2 regions of the Streptomyces sp. CA-278952 genome follow, and region 1 is predicted to be linked to the other one. Evidence: riboswitches for the same ligand, from Rfam matches in the RefSeq annotation. Region 1 holds a riboswitch; the other holds the start of a gene.

What was found. Region 1 has a riboswitch for S-adenosylmethionine ahead of thrC (threonine synthase). Riboswitches for the same ligand answer to the same signal wherever they lie in the genome.
Region 2: another riboswitch for S-adenosylmethionine. It lies ahead of N7925_RS27550 (aminotransferase class V-fold PLP-dependent enzyme); the one in region 1 lies ahead of thrC (threonine synthase).

What each region holds. Positions count from the first base shown of each region.
Region 1 covers NZ_CP112880.1:3,502,675-3,510,517, forward strand. Annotated here, with positions in the region: gene groL (chaperonin GroEL) at 1-509, opposite strand, end outside; gene N7925_RS15615 (cold-shock protein) at 959-1,165, opposite strand; gene N7925_RS15620 (MoaD/ThiS family protein) at 1,609-1,887, opposite strand; gene thrC (threonine synthase) at 1,917-3,218, opposite strand; SAM riboswitch class I at 3,238-3,365, opposite strand; gene N7925_RS15630 (glucosyl-3-phosphoglycerate synthase) at 3,520-4,470, shown strand; gene N7925_RS15635 (alpha,alpha-trehalose-phosphate synthase (UDP-forming)) at 4,535-5,959, shown strand; gene otsB (trehalose-phosphatase) at 6,045-6,896, opposite strand; gene N7925_RS15645 (ABC transporter permease) at 7,077-7,843, opposite strand, start outside.
Region 2 covers NZ_CP112880.1:6,226,584-6,234,426, forward strand. Annotated here, with positions in the region: gene qcrC (cytochrome bc1 complex diheme cytochrome c subunit) at 1-699, shown strand, start outside; gene qcrA (cytochrome bc1 complex Rieske iron-sulfur subunit) at 696-1,748, shown strand; gene qcrB (cytochrome bc1 complex cytochrome b subunit) at 1,745-3,394, shown strand; gene trpD (anthranilate phosphoribosyltransferase) at 3,518-4,582, shown strand; SAM riboswitch class IV at 4,689-4,806, shown strand; gene N7925_RS27550 (aminotransferase class V-fold PLP-dependent enzyme) at 4,984-6,372, shown strand; gene N7925_RS27555 (Lrp/AsnC family transcriptional regulator) at 6,435-6,716, opposite strand; gene N7925_RS27560 (rhomboid family intramembrane serine protease) at 6,713-7,462, opposite strand; gene N7925_RS27565 (hypothetical protein) at 7,656-7,843, shown strand, end outside.

The sequences.
Region 1 (7,843 bases):
TCCTTGCCGACCTTGTCCATCGCCTCGGCGATCTTGGCGCCGATCTCGGTGTCGGCGGCGGAGATGGAGGCGGTCGAAGCGATCTGCTCCTTGGTCTCCACGTCCTTGGCCTGCTCCAGCAGAGCGGCGGAGACGGCCTCGACGGCCTTCTCGATGCCCCGCTTGAGGGCCATCGGGTTGGCGCCTGCGGCGACGTTGCGCAGGCCCTCGCGGACGAGAGCCTGAGCCAGAACGGTGGCGGTGGTCGTACCGTCGCCGGCGACGTCGTCCGTCTTCTTGGCGACCTCCTTGACCAGCTCCGCACCGATCTTCTCGTACGGGTCCTCGAGCTCGATCTCCTTGGCGATGGAAACACCATCGTTGGTGATCGTGGGCGCGCCCCACTTCTTCTCGAGGACGACGTTACGGCCCTTGGGGCCGAGGGTGACCTTGACGGCGTCGGCGAGCTGGTTCATCCCGCGCTCGAGACCGCGCCGTGCCTCCTCGTCGAACGCGATGATCTTGGCCATGTGAAGTGGTCCTCCCGGACAGGGGTGGATTCTCCGGACCGAGAGGCGCCCGCGACGGACGGCCTGCCTGCGTGGTGGTTCCTTGCCCCACCGCGCCTGCGGGCCTCACCGGCCCGGTCCAAGTTTCTGTCACTCTCACCTGGAGAGTGCTAACGCCAATGATTAGCACTCGACCCCTGCGAGTGCAAGCGTCCCTCTCCGGATGTGGACAGCGGCGCGCCTCGGAGGCGGACAGGGGCGCGCCTCGGACGGGGACGGGGGCGCGCCTCGGATGGGGACGGCGGGGACGGCAGTACGCCTTGGACGGGGACGGCAGCGCGCATCGGATGGGGACGGCTGCACGCTCCTCCCGGTCGCAGGGCCGCCGGGACGCACGAAGGGCCCGGTCCCCTGATCCGGGGGCCGGGCCCTGCGTGCGTGAGTAGTGTCGTCGGACGACCGCGCCGAGCTCAGCCGACGGCGAGCTTGACCATGTCGGCCTGGGGCCCCTTCTGGCCCTGCGAGATCTCGAATTCAACTCGCTGACCCTCTTCGAGGGTGCGGTACCCGTCCATCTGGATCGCGCTGTAGTGGACGAAAACATCCGCACCACCGTCGACCGCGATGAAGCCGTACCCCTTCTCCGCGTTGAACCACTTGACGGTGCCCTGAGCCATGCCTAACTCCCCTATTACTGGCCCTTGCACGGGACCGCACTTCGCGGACCCGGGTCGGAACTCACCCCCCGACAGGAGAGGGTGGGCGGCGCCGCAGCGCGTCGACCGCGGCCGAATGTATCCGCCCAACTGCCCTCTGCAACAGGTCAATCGGACGAGAATTCCGGGCACGGAAGAACACGCGAATATGCGGGTTTGCTGAGATTTGCGGGCAAGTCGGGCCAGACAAAGGGCACTTATGCCGCAAGAGGTTCACGTACTTTGGCTGCTTCTTATCGGGGCCGGGCGCATTCACATATGCGGGCGGCACGAGCAGCGGACGGGGCTTCCCCAACTGTACCGTGCTCAACCATGCAGAATTGCCCCCTCCGCTTGTCTCGCGGAGGGGGCAACTGTGGTCACTCAGAGGTGCGGTGGGCCGCCGCGCAGCGGCCCTTGACGGTTCAGCAGCCGCCGGCGACCGCGGGGATGATCGAGACGCCCGCGCCGTCGGGCGTGGCCGCGTCCAGGCCGCCCTCGAAGCGCACGTCGTCGTCGTTGACGTACACGTTCACGAAGCGGCGCAGCTTGCCCTGGTCGTCCAGGACGCGGGCCGCGATGCCCGGGTGGTCCTTCTCCAGGGACTCGATGACCTCGGAGAGCTTGGCGCCCTCCGCCGGGACCTCGGCCTGGCCGCCCGTGTACGTACGGAGGATGGTGGGGATACGGACCTTGACGCTCATGGTGGGTGCCTTCCTGAAGTCTCGGGTGATCAGCCGGCGGCGAGGCCCGCGGCGCGGAACGCGTCCAGGCTCGGCTTGATGGTCGCCGTGGCCTGCGAGGTCGCGGAGACCGCGTCCAGCGTCTTGAGGCCGTCGCCGGTGTTCAGGACGACGGTGGTGAGCGCCGGGTCGATGACGCCCGCCTCGATGAGCTTCTTCGTCACGCCGAGCGTCACGCCGCCCGCCGTCTCGCCGAAGATGCCCTCGGTGCGCGCCAGCAGCTTGATCGCGTCGACGACCTGCTCGTCGGTCACGTCCTCCACCGCGCCGCCGGTGCGGCGGGCGATGTCCAGGACGTACGGGCCGTCCGCCGGGTTGCCGATGGCCAGCGACTTGGCGATGGTGTTCGGCTTCTGGGGCCGTACGACGTCGTGACCGGCCTTGAAGGCGGCGGAGACCGGGGAGCAGCCCTCGGCCTGGGCGCCGAAGATCTTGTACGGCCGGTCCTCGACGAGGCCGAGCTTGATCAGCTCCTGGAACCCCTTGTCGATCTTGGTGAGCTGGGAGCCGGACGCGATCGGGATGACGATCTGGTCGGGCAGCCGCCAGCCGAGCTGCTCGCAGATCTCGTACGCCAGCGTCTTGGAGCCCTCGCCGTAGTACGGGCGCAGGTTGACGTTGACGAAGCCCCAGCCCTCGCCGAGCGGATCGCCGATGAGCTCGGAGCAGAAGCGGTTGACGTCGTCGTAGTTGCCCTCGATGCCGACCAGTTCACCGCCGTACACCGCGGCCATGACGACCTTGCCCTGCTCCAGGTCGTGCGGGATGAACACGCAGGAGCGCAGTCCGGCCCGGGCGGCGGCGGCGCCGACGGCTCCGGCCAGGTTGCCCGTGGAGGAGCAGGAGAGGGTGGTGAAGCCGAAGGCGCGGGCGGCCTCCACGGCGATGGCGACGACGCGGTCCTTGAAGGAGTGCGTCGGGTTGCCGGAGTCGTCCTTCACGTACAGGCCGCCGGTGACGCCCAGCTCACGGGCGAGGTTGTCGGCCTTGACGAGCTTGGTGAAGCCGGGGTTGATGTTGGGCTTCTCCGCGACGTCCGCGGGCACCGGCAGCAGCGGGGCGTAGCGCCAGATGTTGTTCGGGCCGGCCTCGATGCGCTTCCGCAGCTCCTCCGGGGAGCCGGTGGGCAGCTCGTAGGCCACTTCCAGCGGCCCGAAACAGGACGCACAGGCGAAAAGGGGGCCGAGCTCGAAACGCTCGCCGCACTCGCGGCAGGAAAGCGCCGCGGCGGGGCCGAGATCGGCGGCCGGGGCGGAAGAAGCGGTGCTACCTGCAACGGTCTGAACAGCCATGATGGCGGAGGTCCCTTTCTCCTCATCTTCCCTGCGACGCATTTCGCCGCAAGACGGAATTGGCACCTTCCCCACCGTGACCTCGCGGTCGGCAGGAGGGTTGCCGGGACTTCAACGGGCCGTTCCCTCAGTCCCTCTGGATGAGCTCTTATGGCGCTGGATCTTCGATCCAGGCGTTTATGTGCGCTCCGACCCCGACATGCGACGGCCATCCGCGTTGTTCAAGACTGTAACCGAAGCACCGGACCGTTGAGATAGTCGTCCGAACCGCGAGATGGATCACACACAGGGAGTGCCGACCGTGCTCGAAGAGGTGGAACGCTGGCTGACCAGGCGTTCCTGGTCGTCCGGCGACCGCCCGCTGAACCGGCTCACCGACGCCCGGGACACCGATCCGCACCGCACGTCCGTGAGCGTGGTGCTGCCCGCGCTGAACGAGGAGGCCACGGTCGGCGCGATCGTGGCGACGATCCGCCGGGAGCTGATGGAGAAGGTCCGGCTCGTCGACGAACTCGTGGTGATCGACTCCGGCTCCACCGACGCCACCGCCGCCGTGGCCCGGGCGGCGGGTGCCCGGGTGGTCCACCGGGACGCGATCCTGCCCCGGATCCCGGCCCTGCCCGGGAAGGGCGAGGTGCTGTGGCGGTCACTCCTGGTGACCAGCGGCGAGATCGTGTGCTTCATCGACGCCGACCTCAGGGACTTCTCCGCGGACTTCGTCTCGGGCACGGTCGGACCCCTGCTCACCGACCCGTCCGTCCAGTTCGTCAAGGCGATGTACGACCGCCCGCTCGGTGACAGGGCAGGTCAGGGCGGTCGGGTCACCGAGCTGGTGGCACGCCCGCTGCTCAATCTGCACTGGCCCCAGCTGGCCGGGTTCGTACAGCCGCTGGGCGGTGAGTACGCGGTGCGGCGGTCCCTGCTGGAGCGGCTGCCGTTCCCGGTCGGTTACGGAGTGGAGCTGGGCCTGCTGGTGGACGCGCTGCACACGGTGGGCCTGGACGCGCTGGGCCAGGTCGACGTCGGCGTGCGCGTCCACCGCCACCAGGACGGGCAGGCGCTGGGCCGGATGGCGGCGGCGATCTACCGCACGGCGCAGCTGCGGCTCTCCCGGGGCCATCTGGTGCGGCCCGCGCTGACCCAGTTCGAGCGCGGCGAGGACGGCTTCGTGCCCCGCACCCATGCGGTGGACACGGAGGAGCGCCCGCCGATGCGGGAGATCGCGGAGTACGCGGAGCGCCACGCGGCGTGAGGCGGTGGGCCGCATGACGCCCTGAGGCGTTTGGGGGCTTCCCGAACGGGCTAGGTTCCGCTACATGGTCTCCGAGCACGCCGAACACGCACCCGCACCCGAACCCGGATCCGCGGCCGCCTCCACGGCCCAGGTCCTCGTCGCGTCCAACCGCGGCCCCGTCTCGTACACCCTCGGCGAGGACGGGACGCTCGACGCCAAGCGCGGCGGCGGCGGGCTCGTCTCCGGGCTGAGCGCCGTCGACGACAAGCTGTGGGTCTGCGCGGCCCTCGGCGACGGGGACCGCGAGGCGGTGCGGCGCGGGGTCGGCGAGGCGGGCGTGCGGATGCTCGACATCGACGCCGAGGTGCACGCCGACGCGTACAACGGCATCGCCAACTCGGTGCTGTGGTTCGTCCACCACCTGCTCTACCAGACGCCCGTGGAGCCGGTCTTCGACGCGGAGTTCCGCCGCCAGTGGGCCTCCTACGAGACGTACAACCGGGCCTTCGCCGAGGCGCTCGCCGAGGAGGCGGGCCCCGGGGCGTCGGTCCTCGTCCAGGACTACCACCTGGCCCTGGTCCCCGGCATGCTCCGTGAGCTGCGCCCGGACCTCAGGATCGGCCACTTCTCGCACACCCCGTGGGCGCCCGTCGACTACTACCGGCTGCTGCCCGACGACATCGCGGAGCAGTTGCTGCGTGGCATCCTCGGCGCGGACCGGGCCGCGTTCCTGACCCGCCGCTGGGCGGACGCGTTCATCGGCTGCTGCACGGAGATCCTCGGCGGGACGGGCCGGACCAGGGTCGGGGTGCACGGCCTGGGGGCCGACGCGGACTTCCTGCGCCGGCGCTCGCACGAGGCCGACGTGGACGAGCGGATGGCGACGCTGCGGGAGCAGGTGGGCGAGGGCCGGAAGACCATCGTCCGGGTGGACCGCACCGAGCTGTCCAAGAACATCGTGCGCGGCCTGCACGCGTACCGGGCCCTGCTGGACGCCCACCCCGAGTGGCGCGAGCGCGTCGTGCACATCGCCTTCGCCTACCCCTCGCGGCAGGACCTCGCCGTCTACCGGGACTACACGGCGGCGGTGCAGACCCTGGCCACGGAGATCAACCAGTCGTACGGCACCGAGACCTGGACGCCGGTCGTCCTCCACGTCAAGGACGACTTCGCTCGCTCGCTGGCCGCGTACCGGCTGGCGGACGTGGCGCTGGTCAACCCGATCCGCGACGGGATGAACCTGGTGGCCAAGGAGGTCCCGGTCGTCTCCGACCACGGCTGCGCGCTGGTGCTGTCACGGGAGGCGGGGGCGTACGAGGAGCTGGGCGAGGACGCGATCGTGGTGAACCCGTACGACGTGGTGGGCACGGCCGAGGCCCTGCACGAGGCACTGACGATGAGCGCCGACGAGCGGTCCGGCCGCACGGAACGCCTGGCCGAGGCGGCGACCGCGCTGCCGCCCCAGCAGTGGTTCCTGGACCAGCTGGAGGCGCTGCGGCAGGGGTGAGCAGGCCGGTCTCCTGACGCGGCTCAGAGCCGCTTCACTCGGCTCGGAACCGCCTGAATCGACGCTCAGGGCGACCTGACTCGGCTCAGAGCCGCTCGGCCAACGCCGCCAAGAAGTCCACCACGGCGGCCGGGCCCGGCACCGAAAGGTCCGCGCGCTCGGCCAGTTCGGGCACCTCGGTGCTGCCGCTGCACACCAAGAGGCCGGGGATGCCGTCCGGGCCCTCGGTCCGCAGCTTCTCCACCGCGGCGAACGCGGCGAGGTCCCCGAGGTCGTCGCCCGCGTAGATGACGGACTCGGCGTCCAGCTCGGCGACGAACGTGGCGAGCGCGACGCCCTTGTCCATGCCGGGCGGGCGCAACTCCAGGACCAGACGGCCCGGTTCGACGATCAGCCCGTGCTTCGCGGCCAGCTCGCCGAGGGGGCCGCGCAGTGTCTCGAAGGCCGCCTGCGGGTCCTGCGCGCGCCGGGTGTGGACGGCGACGGCCTGCCCCTTCTCCTCGATCCAGGTGCCGTGCCAGGAGTCGAGCTCGTGCAGTACGCCCGGGAGTTCGGCCCGAGCGGCGGCGACACCGGGGTGGGGGGCGGGGGCGTTCACGGTGCCGGTCACGGCGTCCCAGCGTTCGGCGCCGTAGTGCCCGAGCACGACGAGGTGCTCCAGACCGGGGACGCCCGCGAAGCCTCCGTAGCGGACCGCGACGCCCGCCGGGCGGCCGGTGATCACGGCGATGGCGGCGACCTTCGGCGCGAGCGCGGCGAGCGCGGTGACGGTGCCGGGGTGGGCGCGGGCCTGCTCGGGGTCCGGGACGATGTCGGCGAGCGTGCCGTCGAAGTCGAGGGCGATGACCGCGCGGTCGGGCCGGGCGAGAACGGCGTCGAGCCCCTCGCGGCCGGCCGGGGTGGTCGGGTTCGGCAGATGTGCGGAGTGGCTGCCCATGGGGCGAGCCTATGCCCTGGACGGGTTGATCACGAGCCTTGTGGATGCGTCGTCGGCTGCTCACGGGCGTAATGGATCCGGCAACGACGCCTCTCAGGCGTTGACGCGGCAACGACGTCTCTCAGACGTTGCGGATCCGGCAACGACTCCTCGCAGGTGCAGGTGAGCAGCCGACGGCGACTACTCCCGGCTGCCCGCAAGTTCGACCGGCCGGGTCCGCAGGGCGAGCGAGGCGGGCAGGACGGCGGAGACGGCGGCCAGGAGCGCGGCGGCCGCGACGACGAGGCCGAGCGTTCCCCACGGCACCACGACGGCGGACATGACGCCCAGCAGCACCAGCGCACCCCACACCACCAGCAGGTTCACCGCCGCGACCACGCCCCCGAGGAAGGCGCCCACCCCGACCGCCACCACCGCCTCGGCCGCGACGAGCCGCAGGACCTGGGGGGCGGTGGCTCCGGCGAGACGGAGCACGGCGAGATCGCGGACCCGGTCGGAGGTGGCCATGACCAGGGTGTTGGCCAGGGCCGTCGCCGTACAGAGAAGAGCGATGCCGAGGATCATCCGGAGCCCGGTCCTGGTCTGGCCGTTCGTCCCCGGGCCGTTCGCGGCCAGCCACTCCGCCCGGGTCGTCACCCGCGTACCGGTGGCGGCCCCGGCGGTGTGCAGCGCGGCGGCGACGGCCCGCCGGTCGGCGCCCTCGGCGACCTTGACGTCGATCCGGTCGACGCCCGCACCCCCGGCGTTGCGCCGGGTGACGTAGACGCCGTTGTCGCCGGTCCCGGTGGCCAGGACGGCGGCGATCCGCAGCGAGGCCTTGCGGCCGTCGCCCAGCCAGACGGTGACCCGGTCGCCGACCCGCGTGGTCAGCCACTCCTCGTTGACGACGATCGCGCCGTCGTCGAGGTCGGAGAGCCGGCCCGCCGTCACGGGCAGCTCCGACACGG
Region 2 (7,843 bases), 2.7 Mb from region 1:
GCGCAGGCCGATGAAACCGCCCAGTCCCTCGCCATCGAAGAGGGCAAGAAGCTCTACTCCGTAGGCTGCGCCAGCTGCCACGGAACCGGCGGTCAGGGCACCACCGACGGGCCGTCCCTCGTGGGCGTGGGCTCCGCCGCCGTCGACTTCCAGGTCGGTACCGGCCGTATGCCCGCGCAGCAGCCGGGCGCCCAGGTACCGAAGAAGAAGGTCATCTACACCCAGGCGGAGATCGACCAGCTCGCGGCGTACGTCGCGTCGCTCGGCGCCGGTCCGATCACGCCGACCGACAAGCAGGTCGACCCCGCGGGCGCGGACATCGCCAACGGTGGCGAACTGTTCCGCACCAACTGCGCCCAGTGCCACAACTTCACCGGTAAGGGCGGAGCCCTGACGGAGGGCAAGTACGCCCCCGACCTCGAAGGCGTGAGCCCGAAGCACATCTACGAGGCCATGCAGACCGGCCCGCAGAGCATGCCCTCCTTCCCCGACACGACGATGCCGGAGCAGGAGAAGAAGGACATCATCGCGTACATCGAGACCGTGAACGGTGACGAGACAGAGAGCCCCGGCGGCCTGGCCCTCGGCGGTCTCGGTCCGGTCAGCGAAGGTCTGTTCGCGTGGATCTTCGGACTCGGCGCGCTCGTCGCAGTCGCCGTTTGGGTCGCGGCCCACACCGCTAAGGCCAAGAAGTCATGAGTAGCCAACAGATTCCAGAAGACAACCTGCCCGTGGTGCAGGAGACCGCGCACGGCGCGGTGGAGCGTCACGACGACCCGTTCGCCGACCCGGGACTGCCGGCCCACCAGCCGCGCATCCAGGACCTCGACGAACGCGCCGCCAACCGCTCGGAACGCGCCGTCGCGTTCATGTTCACCCTCTCGATGCTGGCGACGGTGGGCTTCATCGCCTCCTACGTCATCTTCCCGGTGGACAAGATCGTCTACATCTGGCCCTTCGGCCATGTGAGCGCGCTCAACTTCTCCCTGGGGCTCACCCTGGGTGCGGCGCTCTTCTTCATCGGCGCGGGAGCCGTCCACTGGGCGCGCACCCTGATGTCCGACGTCGAGGTGGCCGCCGACCGCCACCCGATCGAGGCACCGCCCGAGGTCAAGGCGCAGGTCCTGGCCGACTTCAGGGCCGGCGCCGAGGAGTCCGCGATCGGCCGTCGCAAGCTGATCCGCAACACCATGTTCGGTGCGCTGGCCCTGGTGCCGCTCTCCGGTGTGGTCCTGCTGCGCGACCTCGGTCCGCTGCCGGAGAAGAAGCTCCGCACCACTCTGTGGGCCGAGGGCAAGCAGCTCATCAACATGAACACGATGAAGCCGCTGCGCCCCGAGCACATCACCGTCGGGTCGCTGGCCTTCGCCATGCCCGAGGGGCTCGACCCGGAGTCGCACGACTTCCAGACGCAGATGGGCAAGGCGGCCCTGATGATCGTCCGCATCGAGCCGGACGACATCAAGGACAAGCGCCAGCGTGACTGGGCCCACGAGGGCATCGTCGCGTTCTCCAAGATCTGCACCCACGTCGGCTGCCCGATCAGCCTGTACGAGCAGCAGACGCATCACGTGCTCTGCCCGTGCCACCAGTCCACCTTCGACCTCTCCGACGGCGCTCGCGTCATCTTCGGTCCGGCCGGCCACCCCCTTCCGCAGCTGCGGATCGGTGTCAACAGCGAGGGCAACCTCGAGGCGCTCGGCGACTTCGACGAGCCCGTCGGTGCTGCCTTCTGGGAGCGCGGATGAGTACTCCGACCAAGAACCCCTCCGCCGCCGGACCGGCGAGCGGGCGCAAGGCTCCGGCCGGCGAGCGGGTGGCCGACTGGGCGGACGGCCGGCTGGGCATCTACGGCCTCGCCAAGGCCAACATGCGCAAGATCTTCCCGGACCACTGGTCCTTCATGCTCGGTGAGGTCGCGCTCTACAGCTTCATCATCATCATCCTCACGGGTGTGTATCTGACGCTGTTCTTCCAGCCGAGCATGGGCGAGATCGTCTACCACGGTCCGTACGAGCCCATGCAGGGCATCCGGATGTCCGAGGCCTACGCCTCGACCCTGAAGATCAGCTTCGAGGTCCGCGGCGGTCTGCTCGTCCGGCAGATCCACCACTGGGCCGCGCTGATCTTCCTGGCCGCGATGTTCGTGCACATGATGCGCGTCTTCTTCACGGGCGCGTTCCGCAAGCCGCGCGAGATCAACTGGCTCTTCGGCTTCCTGCTGTTCGTGCTCGGCATGTTCACCGGGTTCACCGGCTACTCCCTCCCGGACGACCTGCTCTCCGGTACGGGTGTCCGCTTCACCCAGGGCGCGATCCTGTCCGTGCCGATCGTCGGCACGTACATCTCGATGTTCCTGTTCGGCGGCGAGTTCCCCGGCCACGACTTCGTGGCCCGGTTCTACTCGATCCACATCCTCCTGCTGCCGGGCATCATGCTCGGCCTGCTGGTGGCGCACCTGATCCTGGTCTTCTACCACAAGCACACGCAGTTCGCGGGTCCCGGCCGGACCAACAAGAACGTCGTCGGCATGCCGCTGCTGCCCGTGTACATGGCGAAGGCCGGAGGGTTCTTCTTCCTCGTCTTCGGCGTCATCGCGGCCATCTCCGCCATCGCCACGATCAACCCGATCTGGGCCCTCGGTCCGTACCGGGTCGACCAGGTCTCCACCGGCGCCCAGCCCGACTGGTACATGGGCTTCGCCGAGGGACTGGTCCGTGTGATGCCGGGCTGGGAGATCAACCTGTGGGGTCACACGCTCGCCCTGGGCGTGTTCATCCCGCTGGTCGGCTTCGGCGTGGTCCTCACCGCGATCGCGGTGTACCCGTTCATCGAGTCCTGGGTCACCGGCGACAAGCGCGAGCACCACATCCTGGACCGTCCGCGCAACGCCCCGACCCGTACGGGCTTCGGCGTCGCCTGGATCACGGCGTACTTCATCGGCCTCGTCGGCGGTGGAAACGACCTGTGGGCCACGCACTTCCACCTGTCGATCAACGCCATCACCTGGTTCGTCCGGATCTTCTTCTTCGTCGGACCGGTCATCGCGTTCATCGTCACCAAGCGGATCTGCCTCGGCCTCCAGCGCCGCGACCGGGAGAAGGTGCTGCACGGTCGCGAGACCGGCATCATCAAGCGCCTGCCGCACGGTGAGTTCGTCGAGATCCACGAGCCGCTCAGCCCCGGGCAGCTGCACACGCTCACGGCGCACGAGCAGTACCAGCCGCTCGACCTCGGCCCCGCGGTCGACGAGAACGGCGTCAAGCGCAAGATCTCCCCGGTGCAGAAGCTGCGCGCCAAGCTCAGCAAGGGTTACTTCGCCGACGGGAACCAGATCCCCAAGGCGACCCCCGAGGAGTACAAGGAGATCAGCGAGGGCCACGGCCACCACTGATCACCTGAACTGATCGCCACCGCGAGAGCCCCGTCCATTCGATGGACGGGGCTCTTCGCGGTCCACCCGGCTGGATAGGGTGGAGCCATCTTTCCTGACCGGCTGTGGACCCTGGAGCGGACCATGAACGTTGTGACCCCGAACGGCGGCGACAGCGTGGCGGACCGTTCCTGGCCCGGCCTCCTGAACCCCCTCCTGCGCGGCGAGAACCTCAGCTCCGAGGAGACCGCCTGGGCCATGGACCGCATCATGAGCGGCGAGGCCACCGACGCGCAGATCGCCGGGTTCGCCGTCGCGCTGCGGGCCAAGGGCGAGACCGTCGACGAGGTCACCGGACTGGTCCGCGCGATGTACGCCCACGCCAACACCATCCACGTGCCGGGCCGTACCGTCGACATCGTCGGCACCGGCGGCGACCTCGCCAGGACGGTCAACATCTCGACCATGTCCGCGATCGTCATCGCCGGCACCGGCGCCAAGGTCGTCAAGCACGGCAACCGGGCCGCCTCCTCCGCCAGCGGCTCCTCCGACGTACTGGAGAAGCTCGGCGTCAACCTGGAGCTGACCCCGCGGCGGGTCGTCGAGGTCGCCGAAGCGGCGGGCATCACCTTCTGCTTCGCCGTGAAGTTCCACCCCGCCCTGCGGTACGCCGCCAAGGCCCGCAAGGAACTCGGCGCGCAGACCACGTTCAACATCCTGGGCCCCCTCACCAACCCGGCCCAGGTCCGTGCCCAGGCGGTCGGCGTCGCCGACGCCCGGATGGCGCCCATCGTCGCGGGCGTGCTGGCCGACCGGGGCAACTCGGCGCTGGTCTTCCGCGGTGACGACGGCCTCGACGAGCTGACCACCACCGCCACCTCCCGGGTCTGGGTGGTGCGCGACGGCGCGGTCCGCGAGGAGCCCTTCGACCCGCGCGACGTCGGGCTGCCCATCGTCCCCGTCGAGGCGCTGCGCGGCGCCGACGCCTCGTACAACGCCGATGTGGCCCGCCGGCTGCTGGACGGCGAGGCCGGCGCGGTACGCGAGGCGGTGCTGCTCAACTCGGCGGCGGCCCTGGTCGCCCTGGACCCGGGCCCCGGCACGCTGACCGAGCAGCTCGCGGCGAAGATCCTCGTCGCGGCCGAGGCCATCGACTCCGGGGCCGCCAAGCGGGCCCTGGAGCGCTGGGTGGCGGCCAGCAACGCCTGAACGCGCGACGGAGCCGCCCGCGGCCCGCACGGTGTGACACAGGGCGCAGTCCGGATGCCGGACTGCGCCCTTGCGCGTGTGCACACGTATGGCAAGATGCTGCGCAGGTCATGAGTGACAGCGACTACGGCCCCGGCCCGCTGTCCGGCAACCCTCCGTCCGTGGCGGGGTGCCCCGGGTGAAGACCAGGCCGCAGGCAGCGAGGTCTGCGGCAAGCGCGGGCCCCTCGGCATCCAGCGGATGCCAGCCCCCGGGGTCCTGGTCCCTAGGGAGTCTTCTGTGAGCAAGCGAATGCGCTAGGGCTGACCGCCCTCCTTCCGCGCACCCTTTTCTCTTCCCCTCCCTGCGCTGCCGCGTACTGCCGGCGCATGGATTTCGCCTGCCTGTTACGGGAGTTCGCCATGTCTGTCCCCACCGCTGCCCTCGACTCGTCGGTTTGTGCCCCACTGCCCGTTCTGGGGCAGAACGTCACGGTCCCGCTCGTCACCGGCGGTGAGGTCACCTACGCCGCGCTCGACTACGCCGCCAGCGCCCCGGCCCTCCAGCGGGTCTGGGACGACGTCGCCGCGTACGCCCCGTACTACGGCAGCGTCCACCGCGGCGCCGGCTACCTCTCGCAGCTCTCCACCGACCTCTTCGAGAACAGCCGCCGCACGGTCGCGGAGTTCCTCGGCTGCCGCGCGGAGGACCAGGTGGTCTTCACCCGCTCCACGACCGACTCCCTCAACCTGCTGGCCGCCGCGATCCCCGCCGGCTGCCAGGTCTTCGTCTACGAGACCGAGCACCACGCGTCCCTGCTGCCCTGGCGCGACGCCCAGGTCACCTACCTCGACGCACCCCGCACCCCGGCCCAGGCCGTCGAGACCCTGGAGCGCGCGCTCGCCGACCGCGACCCCTACGGCCCCGCCCTCGTCTGCGTCACCGGCGCGTCCAACGTGACCGGCGAGCTGTGGCCGGTGCGGGAACTGGCCGCCGCCGCCCACGCGCACGGCGCCCGGATCGTCCTGGACGCCGCGCAGCTCGCCCCGCACCACCCCGTGGACATCGCCGAACTGGACGTCGACTGGGTCGCGTTCTCCGGCCACAAGCTGTACGCGCCCTTCGGCTCCGGTGTCCTGGCCGGCCGCGCCGACTGGCTCCAGGCCGCCGAGCCGTACCTCGCCGGCGGCGGCGCGTCCCGCAAGGTCGCCCGGCGCGCCGACGGCGGCGTGGACGTCGACTGGCACACCACGGCCGCCCGCCACGAGGCCGGTTCGCCGAACGTCATCGGCGTCTACTCCATCGCCTCCGCCTGCAAGGCCCTGACCGAGGCCGGCTTCGAGGGCCTGGTCGCCCGGGAGCAGGAGCTGGTGGGCCGGGTCCGCGAGGGGCTCGCCGAGGTGCCCGAGGTGCGGGTGCTCTCGCTGTTCGGCGACGACGCCCCCCGGGTCGGCGTCATCTCCTTCGTGGTGCGCGGCTGGAACAGCTCGCACTTCGCCGCCGCCCTCTCCGCCGAGTACGGCATCGGCGTGCGCGACGGCCTCTTCTGCGCCCACCCGCTGGTGCGCACCCTGCTCGGCAGCGACCCGCAGGACCCGGGCGAGTGCGGCGCGCCGGAGGCCGAGCCGGGCGAGCGATCCCTCAACGCGATCCGCGTCAGCTTCGGCGCCGGTACGCCCGACGAGCACATCGAGCGGTTCCTTCGCGCGGTCTCCGAGCTGGTCCGTGAGGGCGCCCGGTGGAACTACCGCACCGAGGACGGCCGCTGCGTCCCGGACCGCGGCGAAGCCGCCCAGGTCTACACGTCCTGATGAAACACCTCGGCCGGGGACAGGAGCACCGCCCGTCCCCGGCCCGAGCCGAACGAGAGGCCCTACGCGTCGAGGCCGATGGCGAAGGCCGCTTCCAGGTCGTGCTGGGAGTACGTACGGAACGCCACGTGGGTGTCGGTGCCCTCGACGCCCGGGATCTTGCTGATCCGGCCGGGGATGACATCGGCGAGGTCGTCGTGCCTGGCGACCCGGACCATGGCGATCAGGTCGTAGGTGCCGGTGACGGAGAAGACCTCGCTGACACTGTCCAGCGCGGCGATGGCCTCGGCGATCTCCGGAATCCGGTCCACGCTGGTCTTGATGAGCACGATCGCGGTGATCACGGCTGGCTGTCTCCCTCGGTGGCTGGAACCTTCACTCTAGCTCTCCGCCCATAACTCACCCAGGCGCACAGGAATCCGGCCGCGAAGCCCGCCACATGCGCCAGGTACGCCACCCCGGGACCGCTGCCCGCGCCCTGCGCGGCCGCCCACTGGAGCCCGAACCAGAAGACCAGCACCATCCAGGCGGGGAAGCGCAGCGGCAGGAAGAAGAGGAACGGGAACAGGCTGGTCACCCGGGTCCTGGGGAACAGGTGGAGGAACGCGCCGAGCACCGCGGAGATCGCCCCCGACGCCCCCACCAGCGTCTGCCCGGAGTCCGCGTGCGCCGCCGCGTAGCAGACCAGCGCGACATAGCCGCAGCCCACGTAGAACAGGGCGAACCGCACCCGGCCCATGCGCTCCTCGGCCATCGCGCCGAACACGTACAGGAACAGCAGGTTCCCCAGCAGGTGCAGCCAGCTGCCGTGCACGAACAGCGCGGTGAACGGTGTGATCAGCGCATGCGCGGACCCCTGCCACAGCTCGGCGGGGATCACTCCCCACCGCTCGAAGTACCCGGCCTGCGCGGCGAGCAGCGCATCCTCGCTCCCGTAGGCGGCGCCGCCGAACCCGGAGAGCGGGCTGATCAGGAAGATCACCCCGCAGACGGCGATCAGTCCGTACGTGACCGGAGCGCCGCTCGACGCCGCCGCGTCCCGGATCCTCCCCGCCGTGGTCCGCCGGTCGGCCTGCCGCCCATCGATCATGTACAGAGCATGACGTACCGGTGGAGAACCGGACGGAGCGCCTCGCCGTGCCGATGCCTATACGCAAGGCCGTAGGGTTACGCCAGGACTTCCGCAGTTCGACGGCGCACCGCGAGTTCCTTGACGTAGACAGGTGGAGACGCGGCGGCGCGCCCGGCGCGGGCTTCTGGCGACGACGAAAGAGGACCCAACGATGACGACGGTTCCCCTGCCGACCGACTCGACCCGCTGGCGCTGCACGCTGTGCGGCAATCTCACGCGCTTCGACGTGACCCGCTCCTCCAAGGTCGTGGAGTACGTGCACCTCGACCTGGCCGGTGAGTCGAGTGTCGAGGAGCGGGAGGTCGTCAGTGAGACCATCGAGTCGGTCCGCTGTCGTTG